DNA from 4 places in the Aeribacillus sp. FSL K6-2848 genome. Region 1 is predicted to be linked to each of the others. Evidence: riboswitches for the same ligand, from Rfam matches in the RefSeq annotation. Region 1 holds a riboswitch; each other region holds the start of a gene.

The links. Region 1 has a riboswitch for thiamine pyrophosphate ahead of thiT (energy-coupled thiamine transporter ThiT). Riboswitches for the same ligand answer to the same signal wherever they lie in the genome.
Region 2: linked by a shared signal. The riboswitch ahead of thiC (phosphomethylpyrimidine synthase ThiC) and the one ahead of thiT (energy-coupled thiamine transporter ThiT) in region 1 are both predicted to bind thiamine pyrophosphate.
Region 3: linked by a shared signal. The riboswitch ahead of NSS70_RS08270 (acetylornithine deacetylase) and the one ahead of thiT (energy-coupled thiamine transporter ThiT) in region 1 are both predicted to bind thiamine pyrophosphate.
Region 4: linked by a shared signal. The riboswitch ahead of tenI (thiazole tautomerase TenI) and the one ahead of thiT (energy-coupled thiamine transporter ThiT) in region 1 are both predicted to bind thiamine pyrophosphate.

Annotation. Positions count from the first base shown of each region.
Region 1 is NZ_JBBOQQ010000001.1:3,647,763-3,652,807, forward strand. Features, by position in the region: gene NSS70_RS17665 (DnaJ family domain-containing protein) at 1-156, opposite strand, end outside; gene NSS70_RS17670 (DUF2179 domain-containing protein) at 178-723, opposite strand; gene NSS70_RS17675 (DUF418 domain-containing protein) at 827-2,062, opposite strand; TPP riboswitch at 2,235-2,338, shown strand; gene thiT (energy-coupled thiamine transporter ThiT) at 2,408-2,968, shown strand; gene menC (o-succinylbenzoate synthase) at 3,010-4,119, opposite strand; gene NSS70_RS17690 (carbon-nitrogen hydrolase family protein) at 4,383-5,045, opposite strand, start outside.
Region 2 is NZ_JBBOQQ010000001.1:2,975,052-2,980,096, reverse strand. Features, by position in the region: gene NSS70_RS14400 (MGDG synthase family glycosyltransferase) at 1-642, shown strand, start outside; gene thiC (phosphomethylpyrimidine synthase ThiC) at 690-2,432, opposite strand; TPP riboswitch at 2,567-2,682, opposite strand; gene NSS70_RS14390 (NfeD family protein) at 2,876-4,159, shown strand; gene floA (flotillin-like protein FloA) at 4,176-5,045, shown strand, end outside.
Region 3 is NZ_JBBOQQ010000001.1:1,681,897-1,686,941, forward strand. Features, by position in the region: gene NSS70_RS08255 (peroxiredoxin) at 1-148, shown strand, start outside; gene NSS70_RS08260 (TlpA family protein disulfide reductase) at 241-696, shown strand; gene NSS70_RS08265 (hypothetical protein) at 928-1,596, shown strand; TPP riboswitch at 1,662-1,762, shown strand; gene NSS70_RS08270 (acetylornithine deacetylase) at 1,887-3,152, shown strand; gene tenA (thiaminase II) at 3,185-3,862, shown strand; gene tenA (thiaminase II) at 3,880-4,560, shown strand; gene NSS70_RS08285 (ECF transporter S component) at 4,576-5,045, shown strand, end outside.
Region 4 is NZ_JBBOQQ010000001.1:1,267,419-1,272,463, forward strand. Features, by position in the region: gene mgtE (magnesium transporter) at 1-340, shown strand, start outside; gene NSS70_RS06345 (monovalent cation:proton antiporter family protein) at 366-2,219, shown strand; TPP riboswitch at 2,274-2,382, shown strand; gene tenI (thiazole tautomerase TenI) at 2,522-3,121, shown strand; gene thiO (glycine oxidase ThiO) at 3,123-4,235, shown strand; gene thiS (sulfur carrier protein ThiS) at 4,243-4,446, shown strand; gene NSS70_RS06365 (thiazole synthase) at 4,453-5,045, shown strand, end outside.

The sequences.
Region 1 (5,045 bases):
GTTTCTCAAAAGACGATAAGCCATTCGGAGTTCTTCCGGAATATCAGACAAATCGTCATGCGGGAGAGGCTTCCCCATCCCGGGAAGTTCTTTAAACTCTCCCTCTTCATATGCCTTTTTGATCCGATCCTCAGCAATTTGTGCAAATATATCCACGCTTCATCCTCCCTTCGACCGTTATGTTCGTTCTTTTTCTAAACGCTTTACCCGCTTTTTCATCGCTTTTGTTAAATATCCGCCTTTAAAAGAACGAATTTCATATGAGCTTAAAAACGCTTTTGGTTCTATTTCATTGACAAGGTTTAAAAATTCTTCCTCCCGAGACCGTTTGGCAACAACTTCCAAACGATACCTAATCGAATTCATTCCTTCTCCTTGAAAGACCGTAACCCCAAAACCAGCCTCCCTCAATTTTTTTACTAATCCGGAATTTTTATCCATTAAATTCACATTGTATGTTACATATCCAAAAGCCAGCTTTTTCTCCAGTTCACCGCCCAACAACAGCCCTGCACCAAAACCGATAATATATGCACTAATATTGTAAATATTAGATAAATCTTGAAAAACTATTCCTAAAGCGACAATATAAATCGCTGCTTCTAGCAAACCTATACCAGCAGCAGCCTTTGTTTGATTTTTCACTAACAAAATAGTTCGGATCGTCAATACTGGTACATACAATAATTGCAGCAAAAAAATAAAAATTGCTTGTAGAAACATGTTGCCTAGACACTCCTTTGTTCCATCATACTATAAATTATTTTCAAAAAGAAAGAGCTATCATAAACTCAAAATCTGAGATTTGAAACTACATTTTTACAATTCATCTTGATCTGTTATTATGCTTCGAAACTTCCTTTTTCATGCGAATAGGCTGGCGCTTGAAATACATCGCTGTTCTCCATACCCACTCCAACGGCCCTAATTGAAAATATTTAAACCAAATATGGCTGATGATAAGCTGCACGGCAAAAATTGCGAGTGCAAGCCAAAAACCGGCGAAGGGGTATACTTTACCGTACAATCCCAATCCGTAATGATAAAAAAGATATGTACAAATAACAGATTGCATGATGTAATTTGTCAATGACATGCGTCCAACAGGCGCAATCTTCTTAACAATTTGCCGACAGATTGGGTGAAAATATAAAAATATGAGAGAGATCACATAAAACAACATGAGAAATGGTGCACCGAACACCATGTAAAAACTATTTTCAGCGGTGACCGCAAAAATATTTAACGGAAGCCCAATGATAAGCCCGAAAAACCAGATGGCTGTTAATAACCTTCGATGCTTCTCCGGTTCTTGAAAAAGCTTTTGTTTCGCAAATATCATGCCAACTAAAAACATGCTGATATATGGGAGCATGTTTATTATATAGACAAGCGGTTGAAAAGGCCACATGCCAGACATAGACATGTAAAAAAGCCGATCATGAATACGCTGATGGAAAATATCAGTAAAACTTCCGTTTTGATATGAATGGATTGCGTTTCTTGCCTCCTCTTCCAGTAAGGCAGCCTGCTCTCTTTTTTGGACTAAAGCATCCTCACCATTGGATACAGCCGTCATCAAACCAATAAGGAGCAAATATAAACTAAATAAACATACAGTCCATACCAAAAGGGTTTTCCAGGAACACTTCCGGAAAAAAAGGAGAAGAAACCCCAGCACAGCATAATCCATTAAAATGTCTCCATCCCAAATGAAAAATGAATGAATTAGTCCAAATACAAAAAGCACCACCAGTCTGCGTATATATATAGAAACAAAGTTCCTGCCGTTTCCTAAAGCCCGTTCCTCCATGATGATGATTCCAAATCCGAACAATAATGAGAACATTGTAATAAACTTCATTTGTACAAATATTTCCAAAATATTTTTCGTTAGAAAATCCCATGTTCTCCATGTTTCAGTAAAAAAATTTTCGCTGCCTATTTGGTATAAATATACATCTGGATAGCTGAAATGCGCCATATTCACAAGTAAAATGCCAAATATCGCAGCCCCCCGCACCACATCCACTACTTCATAACGCTCACGTTTAAGATTCAAATCAAAACCCCCATTCTGAAAAAAGTTCTTATTGTTAACGCCCTTTTTTCATTACTTTTTGTCCAAAGGCTGCATTTCAGCTTTATCGTGTTTAAATTTATTTGAATATAGCGAAAAAAGAATGACAATTTTCTTATAGTCTATTATGATAGACATAAGATTCGAATATCAACAGATCCACAAGGGGAGCTATATGCTGAGAGTGGACGGATATTTCGTCCAGACCCTTTGAACCTGTTAGTTAATGCTAGCGTAGGGATGTGGAAGTATACTGATCCATGATACAGCCTTTTTCCCCCTTATGGATATTTGTTGATAGCAAATAATATACAGGGGGTTTTATTTTTGGAAAAAAATCGCTTATTACTATTAATAGAAGCAGCAATCTTTGCAGCATTGGCAGTTATACTTGATCTTCTCCCTTCCATTCAATTATCATCAGCCATTTCTATATCCATTGCCATGGTGCCTGTACTCATATTATCGTTTCGATCCGGTGCAAAGATTGGCTTCATTTCCGGCTTTTTATGGGGATTATTGCAAATTGTATTAGGTGATGCATACATCCTGACGCCTGTTCAAGGCTTCATCGACTATTTTCTAGCTTTTTCCTTTATCGGTTTAGCCGGTCTTTTCAGCAAAACTATCCAAAATAAGCTGAAAGATGGAAAGAAAAGCTCTGCTCTTGTTTTCATCATCTTTGGCGTCTTCATCGGAGCTTTTGCACGTTATTTTTGGCATTTTATCAGCGGTGTCTTTTTCTTCGGAGAATATGCACCAGAAGGAATGTCAGCGGTCGTTTATTCTTTGATCGTAAACGGCATTACGATGATAGGAGCGTTTGTATTATGCGCTGTCGTTACTGTTATTCTCATTATGGCGGCGCCAAGATTGGTTGTAAAATAAACAAAATCATCCTCTGCAAAACATGCAGAGGATAATTTTGTTTATAGGGTAAATACTTTCGTTTCAACAGTGTATTTTTTTAATTTTTCACGGCTTACATGAAAACCGATCCCCGGGTTATCAGGCAAGGCAATTTTTCCATTATAAACCGACATTTCCGGTTCAATAATATCTTCTTCCCAATACTTAGATGAACTGGATATATCTCCTGGCAGTGTGAATTGTTCAAGTGTCGCTAAGGATATATTATGGGCCCGTCCAATCCCTGATTCAAGCATCCCTCCGCACCAAACTGGAACATTTTGCTCTTTGCAAAAATCATGGATTTTTTTTGCTTCTGTCAAACCGCCAACACGGCCGATTTTTATATTCATAATTTTGCAGCTTCGAAGTTCAACAGCCTTTCGAGCATCTTCGAAGGAACAAATACTTTCATCTAAACAGATCGGTGTTTCCAATTCTTTTTGAAGTTTGCTATGATCCACAATATCATCGTACGCAAGAGGCTGCTCAATCATCATTAATTGAAACTCATCCAATTGTTTTAGATGATTTATATCTTTTAATGTATAGGCACTGTTCGCATCAGCCATTAAATCCAAGTTCGGAAAATGCTTCCGTATTTCCTTAACTACTTCAATATCCCAACCTGGTTTAATCTTTATTTTTACTCTCTTGTATCCTTCCTCCTGATACTGTTCAATAAGACTGATTAAATCTTTTATTGTTGGCTGAATACCGATGCTCACCCCAGCTTCAACTTCTTTTTTCATTCCCCCGAGAGCTTGTGAAAGAGGTATATTTTGCTGTTTTGCATATAGATCCCACACGGCACCTTCCAAAGCCGCTTTTGCCATATAATTTCTGCGAATAAAACGAAACGATTCAGCCAACTCACGAGGATGATGAAACGACGTCTTTGATAAAATTGGAATGAGGAAATCTTCGATCATGTGCACAGTTGTTTTCACGGTTTCTTCTGTATACCATGGAATGGAAAAAGCAACCCCTTCTCCAAAACCGGCTGCACCATCATCATCCTTTACTTCTACGATCAACAATTCGCGATCGTGAATGTCTCCATAGCTAGTAGAAAATGGGGCTTTCAAACGCATCTGTAATATATGCAAAACAATTTTCTTAATTTTTATCAATTAAGAGCATCTCCTTTTTTAAACAAGCTCTCAGCTAAGTTCGACAAAATCATTCCCATTCGCCAGAGGGCTCGATATTTCCCGGAAAATATTTCTTAAAATAGCGAATCCACTCGAACGTTTGTTTTACACTAATTATAAAATAAACGCTTTCTTAATGTAAAGGAGCAAGGGATTTCTTTATTTCCCTTATTGTTTATTGAACTGCAAAATCTCAAATAAATAATGAGATCATCGTAGAAACGAGTCTCATCATGAGATTAATTTTTCCACTCAATAGTTGTCTTCTTCTCTTTGTTGACTAGCAATTTAAAAACATCAGGTCTTGCATAATGCCCAACAGGATCAAAATCAAACTGGCTATAGGCGATTTGTTTCATATCCAGTTCTGCAATGATGATGTCTTCCTTGCCAAATACGGGCTCTGCCACATATTCGCCCAACGGTCCAACAATCGCGCTACCACCTCTGCTCATTACTTCAGGTGAAGAAGCAAGTTCATCATAACAAGCCAAATCTTTCGGATACATATCTTTTGTCACATATTGATTGGCAGACAAAACAAAGCATCTCCCCTCCAAAGCAATGTGGCGGATTGTTGACTGCCAAGTTTCCCTTGCATCAGCCGTTGGGGCAATATAAATTTGAATTCCTTGTGCGTACATCGCAGCCCTTGCTAACGGCATATAATTTTCCCAGCAGATTAGCGCCCCTATTCTTCCATAAGGGGTGTCAAACACTGGTAATGTGCTTCCATCCCCTTCCCCCCAAACAATCCGTTCTGCTGCAGTCGGTTTTAATTTGCGGTGTTTTCCTAACAACTGTCCGTCAGAATCGAAAAATAAAACAGAACAGTAAAGAGTCCCGCCGCTAAATTCATTATCCCTTTCTGTTACACCTATCACAAGGTAGACACCTGCTTT
Region 2 (5,045 bases), 670 kb from region 1:
GGTCACTCATATATGAAAGATTATTTGCTCGAAAAAGGTATAAAAAAAGAACAGATTTTTGTTACAGGGATTCCTATTCACCCAACTTTTACAAAAAGGAAAGATGAACATGTACATAGCATGCGCTTTTATCGAGGATTAATTTCGGGAGGAAGTTCAGGCGTCGGTTCAATAGAGAAGATAACGGAAAAAATCAGCCGCGATGATGATATCCATTATATGGTGTTATGCGGAAAAAACAGAAAGCTTTATGATCGATTAATAAAACAAAACCATCCACGAATTACTCCTTTACCTTACATCTCTTCAAGAGAACAAATGAACGATCTGTACAATCGCGTCGATTTTATCATGACAAAGCCCGGGGGTGTGACAATCAGCGAATGTTTATACAAAAAAATTCCTATATTTGTATACCACACTCTTCCAGGACAGGAAGAAATAAATTTGGAGAAATTAACGAAATTCGGGATGGTGTTTGATTTTCGAAATTGGCAAGAGGAAACAAATATTTCGGCCTCCATTATTCGAGCGCTGCAATCTAAGCAGCTATCAAAATTTTTATCGAAAGTGGATGAATATCATAAAAGTTTAGCTCCGATTGAACCAGCGGGATTGATCAAACGTTTAATGAATGAATAGCTCCTGGAAGCCATTAAAGCTTCTAGGAGCATTAGTTTGAAAATTATTTATCGATAAAGGGATGACCCGCCCTCTATAAATTCTTTTGCTTTTTGCCTCAAACCTTCCTGAACGAAATCAGAATCACTTGAACCGGCCATTTTTCTTAAATTGTGGGAAATTTTCATCGAGCAAAATTTTGGACCGCACATAGAACAAAAATGGGCAATTTTCGCTCCTTCTGCCGGCAAAGTTTCGTCATGATATTCGCGTGCCCGTTCAGGATCGAGAGAAAGATTAAATTGGTCGTTCCAGCGAAATTCAAAACGGGCTTTTGATAAAGCATCATCCCTTATTTGGGCGCCTGGATGCCCTTTTGCCAAATCTGCGGCATGGGCTGCAATTTTATAAGCAACAACACCTTGGCGCACATCCTCTTTATTGGGAAGGCCTAAATGCTCTTTCGGAGTTACATAACATAGCATGGCCGTTCCGTACCAGCCGATCATGGCTGCTCCAATGGCTGACGTAATATGATCATAGCCGGGAGCAATATCGGTTGTTAATGGACCGAGGGTATAAAAAGGAGCCCCTTTGCAAATTTCATTTTCTAAATCAACATTTTCTTTAATTTTATGCATCGGAATGTGCCCAGGGCCTTCGATCATGACTTGGACATCATGTTTCCAGGCGATTTCCGTCAATTCACCGAGCGTTTTCAATTCGGCAAATTGCGCTTCATCATTGGCATCTCGAATAGATCCGGGACGCAAGCCGTCACCTAATGAAACGGCAATATCATATGTTTTTAAAATTTCGCAAATCTCTTCAAAATGAGTGTATAAAAAGTTTTCTTGATGATGCGCCATACACCACTGCGCCATGATCGAACCGCCGCGGGATACGATTCCGGTCGTCCGTTTGACGGTCAAAGGGATATAGCGAAGCAGCACGCCGGCATGTATAGTAAAATAATCGACCCCTTGTTCTGCTTGCTCAATTAATGTATCACGGTAAATTTCCCATGTTAACTCTTCAGCAACGCCATTTACTTTTTCGAGCGCTTGGTAAATCGGGACGGTTCCAACCGGCACGGGCGAGTTGCGGATGATAAATTCTCTTGTTGCATGAATATTTTTTCCTGTTGACAGGTCCATAATTGTGTCAGCGCCCCAGCGGATGGCCCAAAGCATCTTCTCAACTTCTTCTTCGATTGACGATGTTACAGCTGAATTGCCAATGTTGGCATTAATTTTTACATGAAAGTTCCGGCCGATGATCATCGGTTCACTTTCCGGGTGATTAATGTTGGACGGAATAATGGCCCTGCCGGTAGCGACTTCTTGACGAACGAATTCAGGATCCATGTTTTCACGAATCGCCACAAACTCCATCTCTGGGGTGATGATCCCCTTTTTTGCATAGTGCATTTGTGTAACGACAGCACCTTTTTTTGCTTTGAAAGGCTTTCGATGAAAAGGTGTGGCAATATTGTGATCTTCCCAATTGCGAAATCCATTATCTTCAGGCTTTACCTGGCGCCCGTCATATTCTACAACATCATGACGGTCTAAAATCCACTGTTTGCGCACAGCCGGCAAACCTTTATGAATATCTGCCTGAAAATCAGGATCTGTATAGGGACCGCTCGTGTCATAAACCTTTACAGGTTCATTTTCAAACGTTCCCGCTTCCGTTTTCGTGGGAGTTAATTGAATTTCCCTCATCGGAACCCGAATATCGGGTCTCGACCCAGTCACATAAATTTTTTTGCTTGCTGGAAACTGCATGTTTTCGAAATAATGTTTCATTTTTCTCCTCCTCCATTTTTTTATCTGAAGATGTGCATAGAAAAATAGGAGGGGAGATGGGACGTGAAAAATAAAAACGGGTTCGCTTTAGCACGAACCCGATCAATTCAATATAGAAAAAGAAGGCAATAAAATACTCCCGCTACCTACTTCCCTACGCTGGCATCATCCAGATCAGGTTCAAAGGGTTGAAGAACTTCAGGCGCGTTCTTCTCTCAGTCCAGCTAATTGGACACCCCTAGTAGATGGTTATATATTTTTTTTAATAGTAACATAATATGAAAAATAATGAAAATATTTTTTCGTTTCATGTTTGTTTGCAGAATTGTTGATTTTTGAAACTTTCTGCACAATTGTCCGTAATAATATTAGGCAAAAAATAAGGGGGGAGAGGCCTGAAATCAAACAATAAGTTTTTCGCTATTTGCGCTCTGCTGCTCATCTTGTCGATTATTTGTGCGTCTTTTGATGCCAAATCAGCTGAAGGGAAAACAGTTTATTTTATTCCGATTGAAAATACAATTGAAAAAGGATTGGTGCATTTTATTAAACGATCCATTCAGGAGGCGGAAAAAGAAAAGGCGGATGTCATTGTTTTTGAATTGAACACTCCTGGCGGTGCTTTAGAGGCAGCGATAGAAATAGGCAAAATGATTATGGATACAGATATCAAAACAATCGCTTATGTAAATAAACATGCGATTTCCGCAGGGGCTTATATAGCATTAAGGGCTGATCAAATATATTACCATCCTGGCGGTACCATTGGGTCAGCGGCTGTCATTGACTCCAATGGCAATGCTGCAGAAGTAAAAGTGCAATCGTTTTGGAAAGCAGAGATGAGAAATGCTGCTGAGGTTCATGGCAGAGACCCTATGTTCGCTGAGGCGATGGTAGACAGCAGCTTGGATATGCCCGAATATGGTGCAGAAAAAGGAGAATTACTAACATTAACAGCAAAACAAGCGATGGAAGTCGGGTATGGTGAAGGCATCGCCAAAAGCCGGGCAAAGCTTTTGAAATCGATCGGAATGGAAGGTGCAAAAGTCCAGGAGACTGAGGAGACGTTTGCTGAAAAAATAGCCCGTTTTGTAACAAACATGTATACCATTCCGATATTATTAACGATTAGCGGTTTAGGGTTTGTGTTAGAATTGTACACTCCTGGGTTTGGCATTCCTGGTTTTATTGGACTATTGGCACTGTTTTTGTTTTTCTTCGGTCATTTTATTGCAGGGCTTGCGGGATTGGAAACGGTTGTTTTGTTCGTGCTTGGGGTACTGCTTATAATTGCAGAGTTGTTTGTTCCAGGAGGAATTATTGGAGCAATCGGTTTTCTTTCAGTCCTTTTAAGTTTATTTTTAGCAGCTGATCATATAGGACATATGGCGGTTTCTCTTTTTATTGCCGGTTCCATTTCGATATTCACAATATTCATCATGTCAAAGGTGATTGGTAAGCGTATGAAATGGTTTAAAAAAATTATTTTAAATGATTCAATCAGCACGGAGAAAGGTTATGTATCCAATCAAAATCGTACAGATTTAATTGGGAAAACGGGTGTAACTGTGACTGCTTTACGACCGGCAGGAACAGTAATGACCGATGGAGAGGAAAGATTGGATGTTGTGACAGAAGGAACGTATATTGAGAAAGGAAAAAAAGTGAAAATTGTTAAAGTAGAAGGCTCACGAATTGTTGTAAGAGCTATTAATGAAAATGAATAGGAGGTAGGTATATCACATGGACGTAACATTTTTTCTTTTACTAGGTCTTATCGTATTAGGTCTTATTTTGCTTGGCATCTTGTTCTCTTTTGTGCCGATTATGCTCTGGATTTCAGCTCTGGCAGCTGGCGTTCGCATCAGTATTTTGACTCTTATTGGAATGAGGCTGCGCAGAGTCATTCCAAGTCGAGTGATCAATCCGTTAATTAAAGCGCATAAAGCCGGCCTTGATGTCACAACGAATCAATTGGAAAGCCATTATTTGGCAGGAGGAAATGTCGATCGAGTTGTCAACGCATTAATTGCAGCTGAAAGAGCTAATATTGAATTGAGCTTTGAACGTTGTGCTGCGATTGATTTAGCGGGAAGAGACGTGCTTGAAGCCGTTCAAATGAGCGTAAATCCGAAAGTAATCGAAACCCCGTTTATTGCAGGGGTTGCCATGGACGGAATTGAAGTGAAAGCAAAAGCCCGCATCACGGTGCGAGCCAATATTGACCGGCTTGTTGGTGGTGCCGGGGAAGAAACGATTATCGCACGTGTAGGTGAAGGAATTGTCAGCACCATTGGTTCTTCTGATGATCATAAAAAAGTGCTGGAAAACCCTGATATGATTTCGCAAACAGTTTTAAACAAAGGACTCGATTCAGGAACAGCCTTTGAAATTTTATCCATCGACATCGCGGACGTTGATATCGGCAAAAACATCGGTGCGATCCTGCAGACAGATCAAGCGGAAGCGGACAAAAACATCGCGCAAGCTAAAGCGGAGGAACGCAGGGCGATGGCGGTGGCAAGAGAGCAGGAAATGCGCGCTAAAGTTGAAGAAATGCGGGCAAAAGTTGTTGAGGCGGAAGCGCAAGTTCCGCTTGCAATGGCGGAAGCT
Region 3 (5,045 bases), 2.0 Mb from region 1:
TCCAGAAGGCGAACTTCAATATCAAACAGTATTCCATAACAACATTGGCCGCGATGTTGATGAAACATTGCGTGTACTTCAAGCGCTTCAAACTGGCGGACTTTGCCCAGCAAACTGGAAGCCTGGTCAAGAAACGCTTAAAGTATAATGAAGCTTTTCATTCAAAGGGCCTAGCAGTACGTTAGGCCTTTTTTCAAACGATTATTTTTTTGATATTCATTCTTCAAGGAGGAAGCGGAAATGAAATTACGTGAGCCAATGCCTGAATTAGTCGGAGCAACAACTTGGCTGAATGGCGAAGTAACGAAAGAGCAATTAATCGGTGAAAAACCAACATTAATCCATTTTTGGTCAATCAGCTGCCATTTGTGTAAAGAAGCAATGCCGAAAGTAAATGAGTTCCGCGATCAATATAAAGATAAACTGAACGTAGTAGCTGTTCATATGCCTCGCTCCGAAAAGGATTTAGATATTGATGATATTAAAAAAGTAGCGGAAGAACACGGGATTACGCAACCGATCTTTGTTGACAACGAACATAAATTAACCGATGCTTTTGAAAATCAATATGTACCTGCATATTATGTTTTTGACAAAAACGGCATTCTTCGCCACTTCCAAGCAGGAGGAAGCGGAATGAAAATGCTGGAAAAACGTGTTAATCGGGTGTTAGCGGAAACAGAAAACGCTGAATGATTCAACCATCTGCAAAACATTGCAGGTGGTTTTTCATTTTAGAAAAATACCTTTCCGGCTTTGAAAGGACTTGTTTTTATTGCTTCGAAGCTTTCAAAAGATAAGCATCTCCATTTACCATTCATCTGACATCCTTTTTCCAGCTCTCAATCCTAAAGAAATGATTCACATTCCAAATCACAACATGCTATAATAAATGATGCTAGTTTGAACAAAAAGGAGCATAGGTGGATGGCAAAACAATCACAAACTTTTTCCATTATGAATCTATTAAAGGTGCTTTTGGCTGTCATCGTTATCCTTTTCCTATTTTATTTGCTTGCATTTAACGACGTCGTCGTGCGTTTTATATCTCTGCTATTAAATGGATGTTTAGTTGTTCTCGCCTTCCTTGTCTATCGGAAAATAGACTATATGATAAAGATAAAAGAAGAACGAAAAGAGCCTATTCAAAACGAAAAGCTGCCTGATGAAACAGAAATGGCGCGAAAAGAACAGCAATTAAATAAACTGGAGCTTGATAAAACGCAATTGTTGGAGGAGCTATTAACAAAAGCCGGTATCGAAGAGGAAGAAAAACAAAAGTACCGAGCCAAAATTAGAGAAAAAGAGGATGAAGCTTCAAAGCTTCAACAAGAGCTAGCATTCATGAAAGGCCGGATTGCCAACTTGATTTTAAAAAGAGATCCTGAGATCGAGCGGATTGTCCTGCTGCTTGATGCAGATTTTATATTAAATCATTCGTTAGTGGAAATTAATCAAAGGTTTCAGGAAATTAGCGGCAGTTTTTCTGAACAATCGATCGAGCATTTGAAAAAGGCTAATTATATTGATCAACATTTGCAATTTACTCGAATTGGTTATCGTGAATTATTAAAGACAGCAAAAAGGATCAATTAACCGTTAGCTTGTATTTTTCTATATTTTATGATTTAATGAAATTAAATGAAAATTTCATAATATTAACATACCACTAGGGGAGCCGAAAGGCTGAGAAAGGCGTGTGCCTTGACCCTTTGAACCTGATCTAGATCATACTAGCGTAGGGAAGTGGTGCAGTAATATCGAAACCTGTCTATGGGTTTTGTATATACTTGCCCGTTCCCTTATATTGGGAACGGGCTTTTTGCATTACAAGGCTGATTGGCAAACCATTTTTCAAAACAAAATGTTAAGAAAGGGGAGACAACGTGTTACAAACGCTATTTCAGCAAATTGATGAAAGGGAAGAAGAACTTCTGAATCTTCTAAAAACACTCGTATCGTTTGAAACGCCGAGCCCTCCGGCAAGAAATGCAAAAGAGGCTCAAAAGTATGTCGCCTCATATTTGGAAGACATCGGCTTTTCCATTGATCAATGGGATTTATATGAACAAGATCCAGTCGTAGTAGGAACGAAAAAAGGAAAAGATCCAGAAAATTACCACAGTTTAATTATTAACGGGCATATTGATGTCGCTTCAATCGAAGAGGGAGAAGAATGGCTAACGCCTCCTTTTGAGGCAACGGTTAAAGGGGATTACATATACGGACGCGGTGTAGCGGATATGAAAGGGGGAATGGCTGCCAGTCTGTTTGCATTAAAGCTGCTGCAAGAAAACGGCATTGAGCCGGGAGGGGATATCATTTTTCAGTCCGTCGTCGGAGAAGAAGTAGGCGAAGCAGGAACAAAATCGTGCTGCGACCGGGGATATCGAGCTGATTTTGCCATCGTTGTCGATTCAAGCAACTGTGAAATACAAGGGCAAGGCGGGGTGATCACGGGCTGGATTACGATTGAAAGCCCCGAGACATTTCACGATGGCACGAGAAGACAAATGATTCATGCCGGCGGGAAGCTTTTTGGGGCAAGCGCGATTGAAAAAATGATGAAAATTATTGAAGGACTGCGAGAGCTTGAACAGCATTGGGCAGTGATGAAAACGAGCAAAGGCTTTCCGCCTGGTTCTGCCACAATTAATCCTGCAGTGATTGAAGGTGGAAGGCACGCCGCTTTTGTGGCCGATAAATGTTCCCTTTGGATTACCGTTCACTATTACCCGGAAGAGCATTATGTAGAGGTGATCCGGGAAATTGAAGAACATATCCATCATGTTGCAATGGCTGATCCATGGCTTCGGAAATATCCTCCGAAATTTAAATGGGGCGGCACATCGATGATTGAAGATCGAGGAGAAATTTTCCCAGCTTTTTCATATGACGAACATTCACTCGGAGTGAAAACATTACAAAAAGCACATAAACTGGCATTTAATGAGGAAGCAAAGCTGACGATGTCCCCTACTGTGACAGACGGCGGCTGGCTGAGTGAAGCGGGAATTCCCGTCGTTTTATATGGACCGGGCACGCTTGAAGATGCACATTCGGTGAATGAAAAGCTGTCCATCCCCCAATTAAAAACATTTACAAAATCGCTGATCGCGTTTTTATTTGATTGGTATCAGAAAAAACGATGACAATTACAAAAGCTGCGAAAGGGGTAATTCAAATGTTTACAGACCGATTGTATAAAACTGCAAAACCGATTTGGGAAGCGAGTTACCATCATCCGTTTGTTCAAGGAATCGGCAATGGGACGCTGGATATCGACAAATTTCGCTTTTTTATGGAGCAGGATTATCTTTATTTAATCGAATACTGCCGCCTGTTTGCCCTTGGAAGCTTAAAGGCTCACAATCTTCAAACAATGACAGTTTTTGCTGATCTTCTACATTCGACGTTAAAAGTGGAAATGGATTTGCATCGTCAATACGCTGAAAGAATAGGAATAGAGAAGGAAAAATTAGAACAAGTTCAGCCTGCTGCTACAACCGTTGCATATACGAGCTATATGTTAAATGTGTCGCAGCGAGGATCATTGGCAGAACTGGTTGCCGCAGTCCTTCCATGTACATGGAGCTATTATGAAATCGGCACACGCTTACATGAGATTCCTGGTGCCAGTGAACATGAGTTTTACGGCGAGTGGGTAAAAATGTACGCATCAACAGAATTCGGTGAATTGGCAAAATGGCTGAAAGATTTAATGAATGAGCTTGCAGAAGGAAAACGGGAAGAAGAATTGAAATGGCTGGAAGATATTTTTGTCACAACGAGCAAATACGAATATATGTTTTGGGAAATGTCTGAACGAAAAGAAATGTGGCCAATCGAAATCAATTCTTAATATAGGAGAGAATGAACATGAAATTTTCTGAAAAAATTCGAACAAAAGCAGATCCGATATGGCAGGCCAGCTTCGATCATCCATTTGTAAAAGGTATTGCCGATGGGAGTTTGCCGCTTGAATGTTTTCGTTATTACGTTTTGCAAGATTCGTATTATTTAAGCCATTTTGCAAAAGTGCAATCGTATGGAGCGGCAAAAGCAAACGATTTATATACGACATCGCGAATGGCTCAGCATGCACAAGGAACATTTGAAGCGGAATTATCTCTTCATGAAACATTTGCCAAACAGCTGGGAATCACAGAGGAGGAGAAGGCGAATTTTAAGCCGGCCCCAACGGCGTACGCCTATACTTCCCATTTATATCGAGCGGCGATCAACGGTCACTTAGGCGATATTATTGCTGCAATACTTCCGTGCTATTGGCTATATTACGAAATTGGCGAAAAATTAAAAGATGCGAAGCCAAAAGAACCGATTTATCAACAATGGATTGCGGCTTATGGGGGCGATTGGTTTAAGCAGCTTGTCGAAGAACAAATTGACAGGCTGGATGAAATCGCACAACAAACGATAGAAGCCGATCTAAAAAGAATGGAAGAGCATTTTATCATCAGCAGTCAATATGAATTAGCGTTTTGGGAAATGGCTTACCGTTTAGAAAAATGGGAAGTGGAACCAAAAATCAGTCAATAAAGGAGTTTGATCATAATGAAAGGATTAAAACTGACAGACATTCTAGTAACAATTGTTATTTCGATCGTTTTTGGAATTGTTTATAAACTATGGGGACCGCTTTACTATGCGGTCAAGCCGATCGGGCTGCATGTCGACCAGCTCATATACGGTATGTGGTTTATTGCTGCGACGGTCGCCTTTCTTATTATTCGCAAGCCTGGAGTAGCGCTGATAGCGGAAACAGCAGCGGCATCTGCAGAATTTATAACCGGCTCTGAATTCGGCATAGAGGTTCTTCTTTACGGAATCGTCCAAGGACTATTTGCAGAGATCATTTTTGCGATTTTTCGATATAAAAAGTTTAATATCGGTGTTGTCATGCTGGCTGCAGCCGCTTCAGCAGCTGGTTCGCTAATTATGGATCTTTATAAAGGCTATATAGATGACTTAGTATTTTGGAACTTGCTATTATTCATTGGAGCTCGATTGATTGGCTCAATCAT
Region 4 (5,045 bases), 2.4 Mb from region 1:
AAGAATTGCAACAGGCGAAGGCACTTCCGAACGCGTGTGGAAAATTATTCTCAAAGAAGCTGGAACCGGCTTGATTACCGGAACAGTATGCGGAATTGTTGTTGCACTGACAATTTTTATTTGGAAGCAGAAATTTTTCTTAGGACTGCTAGTGGGTCTTTCCATATTGTCAACGCTGACTGTTGCGACAATTGCCGGGGCGTTTGTTCCTCTTGTCATGCACAGGCTTCGTATTGACCCGGCTGTGGCCTCCGGTCCATTTATTACAACGATTAATGATATGATCAGCATTTTGATTTATTTTGGCATGGCGACACTATTTATGAACTATTTGCTCTAACAAAATTAGCTAAAGGAGGCGCAATATGGAATCACATGCAGTAACCTCTCTTGTCATCGTGTTGGTAGGCGCTTTTTTAACCCCGATTTTGCTGCATCGGTTCAAACTGGCATTCATTCCTGTCGTCGTTGCGGAAATTATTGTCGGATTAATCATCGGGAAAACGGGATTTAATTTAGTGCAAGAAGATGTATGGCTGTCAACTCTCTCAACGCTGGGATTTATATTTCTCATGTTTTTAAGCGGGCTTGAGATTGATTTCACCATTTTCTCCAAAGAGAAGAAAAAAGAAGAAAAGCTGTCCAACGGAAAAAAAGCTCCTCATACTTTTTTGGTTGCGTCAATTGTTTTTCTTGGCATTTTCGTTGTTTCATTACTTTTATCGTATTTGTTAATGTGGATGGGATTTATCCGCAATGCCTTTTTCATGACGTTAGTGATTTCAACGATTTCTTTAGGAGTAGTAGTGCCGACGCTGAAAGACGAGCAAATTATGAAAACAACCATCGGCCAAATTATTTTGCTGGTGGCTGTCATAGCCGACCTTGTCACCATGATTTTGCTGGCGGTTTTTGTCTCCTTAAACAGCGAAGGAGAAAGCAATACGTGGCTTCTGCTTCTTTTGTTTGCAGCAGGCGTACTGCTTTACTTCATTGGCAAAAGGTTTAAAAGTCGATCCTTTATTAAATCGATGTCAAAAGGAACGGTTCAAATTGGAACAAGGGCGGTTTTTACGTTAATTCTCGCACTTGTAGGTTTATCGGAAACGCTTGGGGCAGAAAATATTTTAGGCGCCTTCCTTGCGGGAGTTTTAGTCTCGCTTTTATCGCCTAATTCAGACTTGGTGCAAAAGCTAGATTCGTTTGGCTACGGTTTTTTAATCCCGATCTTTTTTGTCATGATAGGGGTGGAATTGGATTTATGGGAATTGATCAAAGATCCGAACCTTCTTTTGTTAATTCCTTTGTTATTTCTCGCCCTCTTGATCTCAAAGTTTATTCCCGTTTTTGTGCTGAGAAAATGGTATGATACGAATACAACGATTGCGGCGGCGTTCTTGTTGACTGCTACTTTATCATTAGTTATTGCGGCAGCTGAAATTGGACAGCGAATCGAACTGATTGATAAGCAAATGGCTGACGCACTAATAGTAGTTGCCGTGTTAACAAGCATTATCACGCCGATAGGATTTAAAAAATTATTCCCTAAAAAAATGGCGGTGCAGCCTAAAAAGAAAATTGCTTTTATTGGTGCAAATCAAATGACCCTTCCAGTCACAAGAGAATTGGACAAAAATTTGTATGAAGCAACCGTATATCATACACAGCAAGACAAAATTGAAAACGGGACTGCTCAATCGGTGTTTAAAATTGAAGAATTGAAAGACTATTCGATAGAATCATTGAATGAACACCACATAATGGAAGCTGATATAGTAATAGTGGCTACTGGGGATGAAGAAAGAAATGCGGAAATTGCGACATATGCAAAAGAATGCGGCGTAGAACAGGTCATCGCCTCAATTTCTTCCCCGGAGTTGGATCAAGCATTAAAAGAAAAGGGGATCAGCGTATTTTCCGTCATGCTGTCAACAAAAACGCTGCTCAGGGCTTTGATCGAATCGCCTGGCGTTATGCGGATCTTAACAAACCAAGACAACTCTCTTTATCAAATTAATATGAATAACCGAAAATATGATGGAATGAAGCTTCGATACTTTCCGTTTACAGGAGATTGTATCTTTGTCCGGATTTTTCGAGGTGAAGATTCCATTGTGCCTCACGGCGATACCGAATTGAAAAAAGGGGACCGCTTGATTGTAACGGGTTCCCGCAAATATGTAAATGAGTTAAAAGATGAGCTGGAATTTAGCAAATAATATTTGCAAACAAAACAAATTGTGATAGCATGAAATTAGTATGAAAATTTAATAAGCATCCACTAGGGGAGCCTTTGGAAAGGCTGAGATTAAAGTGTTGACTTTAAGACCCTTTGAACCTGATCTGGATGATGCCAGCGTAGGGAAGTGGGAATTTGAAACATATGTCTGATATTCCATTACCACTTTCCAGCAAGGAAGGTGGTTTTTTATTGTTTCCAGTCTCACCACTGGACAGCTGCTTTCCAGTTTTGAACCTTGAAAGACGAGTGTGAGCGTCTTTCTCATGAAAGGAATGTACAATGTTGGAACTTCATGCCGTAACAGACGGAACAAAACCGGTCAACGAGCTAATACGCATAATTTTGTCCATATCAGATCATGTTGATTACGTTCATATACGAGAAAAAAATAAAAGACCATGTGAGATCATTCATCTTGTAGAACAGCTTTTGGCAAACGGGATAAGGAGAGAACAGCTTGTTATCAACGATCGGCTCGATGTTGCGCTCCTAACAGGCGTTCAAAATGTTCATCTTCCGGGAACCGGCCTGCCGGTAAAAAAAGTGAAAAGCGCTTTTCCGCAAATAAAAGCCGGTGTCAGCGTCCATTCATTAGATGAAGCGGTAAAAGCAGAAAAAGACGGAGCAGACTATTGTTTTTTCGGAAACGTTTTTGAAACGAACAGTAAAAAAGGACTTCCGGCAAAGGGAACAGATTTGCTTAGGAAAATCGTTGGACACGTCAATATTCCTATTATCGCCATCGGTGGGATCACGCCTGATAATATGCAAAAGGTTTTAGAAAAAAAAGCAAGCGGTATTGCCGTTATGTCCTATATCTTTTCTTCGAAAGATCCAGAGAGCGCTGCCAAACTTTTCAGGAAAGGGGAAGCTTTTTAAAATGAACGTTTTTGATGTTGGAATCATCGGGGGAGGGGTCATCGGCCAAGGGATCGCCTATGAGCTATCAAAAGCAGGGCTGAAGACCGCCGTGTTTGAAAGCGGCGAAATCGGAGGTAAAGCGACATCCGCTGCAGCAGGAATGCTGGGTGCCCATTCTGAAAATGAAAAAAGAGACATATTTTTTGAGCTATGCTTAGAGAGCCGAAATTTATATCCGAGCCTTGCAAAAGAATTATTGGAGCAATCTGGTGTGGATATTGAGCTTGTGCAGGAAGGCATGTATCGGCTTGCATTTACTGAGGAAGAAGGCCGCTTTCTGCAATCGCTCGCAGATGAGAATGAACTAGAATGGCATTCAAGGGAAAACGTACTGGCAAATGAGCCACATGTTTCTGAAGACATTGCGGGAGCTCTTTGGCTTAAACATGACGGCCAAGTGAAAGGTTCATCTGTTTGCTGCGCATATGCGAAAGGCGCTAGAAAATATGGTGCATCCATTTTTGAACAATGTCCTGTTTTCGATGTGATTAAAGAGGGAAAAGCATACAAGCTTGTCACTTCCCAAGGAGTTTTTATATGTGGAAAAGTCGTCGTTTCAAGCGGAGTTTGGAGTGGCTTTTTCTTAGAAAAGTTGGGGTTGAAAAATCCAATGAAGCCCGTTAAAGGAGAATGCTTAGCCGTAAAACCGAAAAAACTAGTGATCAACAAAACAGTGTTTTACGAGCACTGTTATATCGTACCGAAAAAAGACGGCACCGTTATTATTGGAGCAACTTCTTATGAAAACGACTGGGATACGAATCCAACAGTCAAAGGAGTATCCGAATTAATGATCAAGGTTCAGAAAATGATGCCAGAAATCGGGTCTGAACCGGTCGTTAGTGCTTGGTCGTCGCTCAGGCCGCAAACAGCTGACGGCTGGCCGTATTTTGCCGAGCACCCGGAGCATGAGGGAATCTTTTTTGCGACCGGTCATTATCGAAACGGCATTCTTCTAGCGCCGATTACAAGCTTGATCGTAAAAGACATGATTTTGAAAACGAATCAATATGAGCGTTATGTTCATAGCTTTTCTTTAAACCGATTGCTTTCTGATGCGAAAGGGAGGTGATGAAACGGTGAAACTTCGCATCAACGGCCAGCAGATGGAAGTGGAGAATAGTGTTCGAAGCATTGAAGATTTGCTGAACTTTTTTCAATTACAGGAAAGAATTGTTGTCGTTGAACGAAATGGTGAAATTGTTTCAAAAGAACAATACAGCTTCCAGACATTACATGATGGTGATCAAATTGAAATTGTCCATTTTGTTGGAGGGGGATGATGATTCATGTTAAAAATAGGAGATAAAACATTTCAGTCGAGATTAATGTTAGGAACTGGAAAATATCCGTCTTTTGAGATACAAAAAGAAGCGGTGGAGGCCTCAGGTGCTGAAATTTTGACATTTGCCGTCAGAAGAATGAATATTTACGAGCCTTCTCAGCCAAATTTTTTAGAAATGTTGGATTTATCGAAATATACGCTTCTGCCGAACACGGCCGGGGCAAAAACTGCGGAGGAAGCAGTCAGAATCGCTAAACTTGCTAAAGCATCAGGATTATGTGATATGATTAAGGTGGAAGTAATTGGAGATGATAAAACGCTTCTCCCTGATCCGATTGAAACATTGAAGGCATCAGAGATGTTATTGGATGAAGGGTTTATTGTTCTTCCATACACTTCAGACGATGTTGTTCTGGCGAAGAAGCTTGAAGAATTAGGGGTTCATGCCATCATGCCGGGAGCATCTCCGATCGGATCAGGCCAAGGAATTGTCAATCCTCTCAATCTATCATTTATTATTGAGCAAGCCAATATTCCAGTCATTGTTGATGCCGGAATCGGTTCGCCGGCAGATTGCGCACTCGCCATGGAGATGGG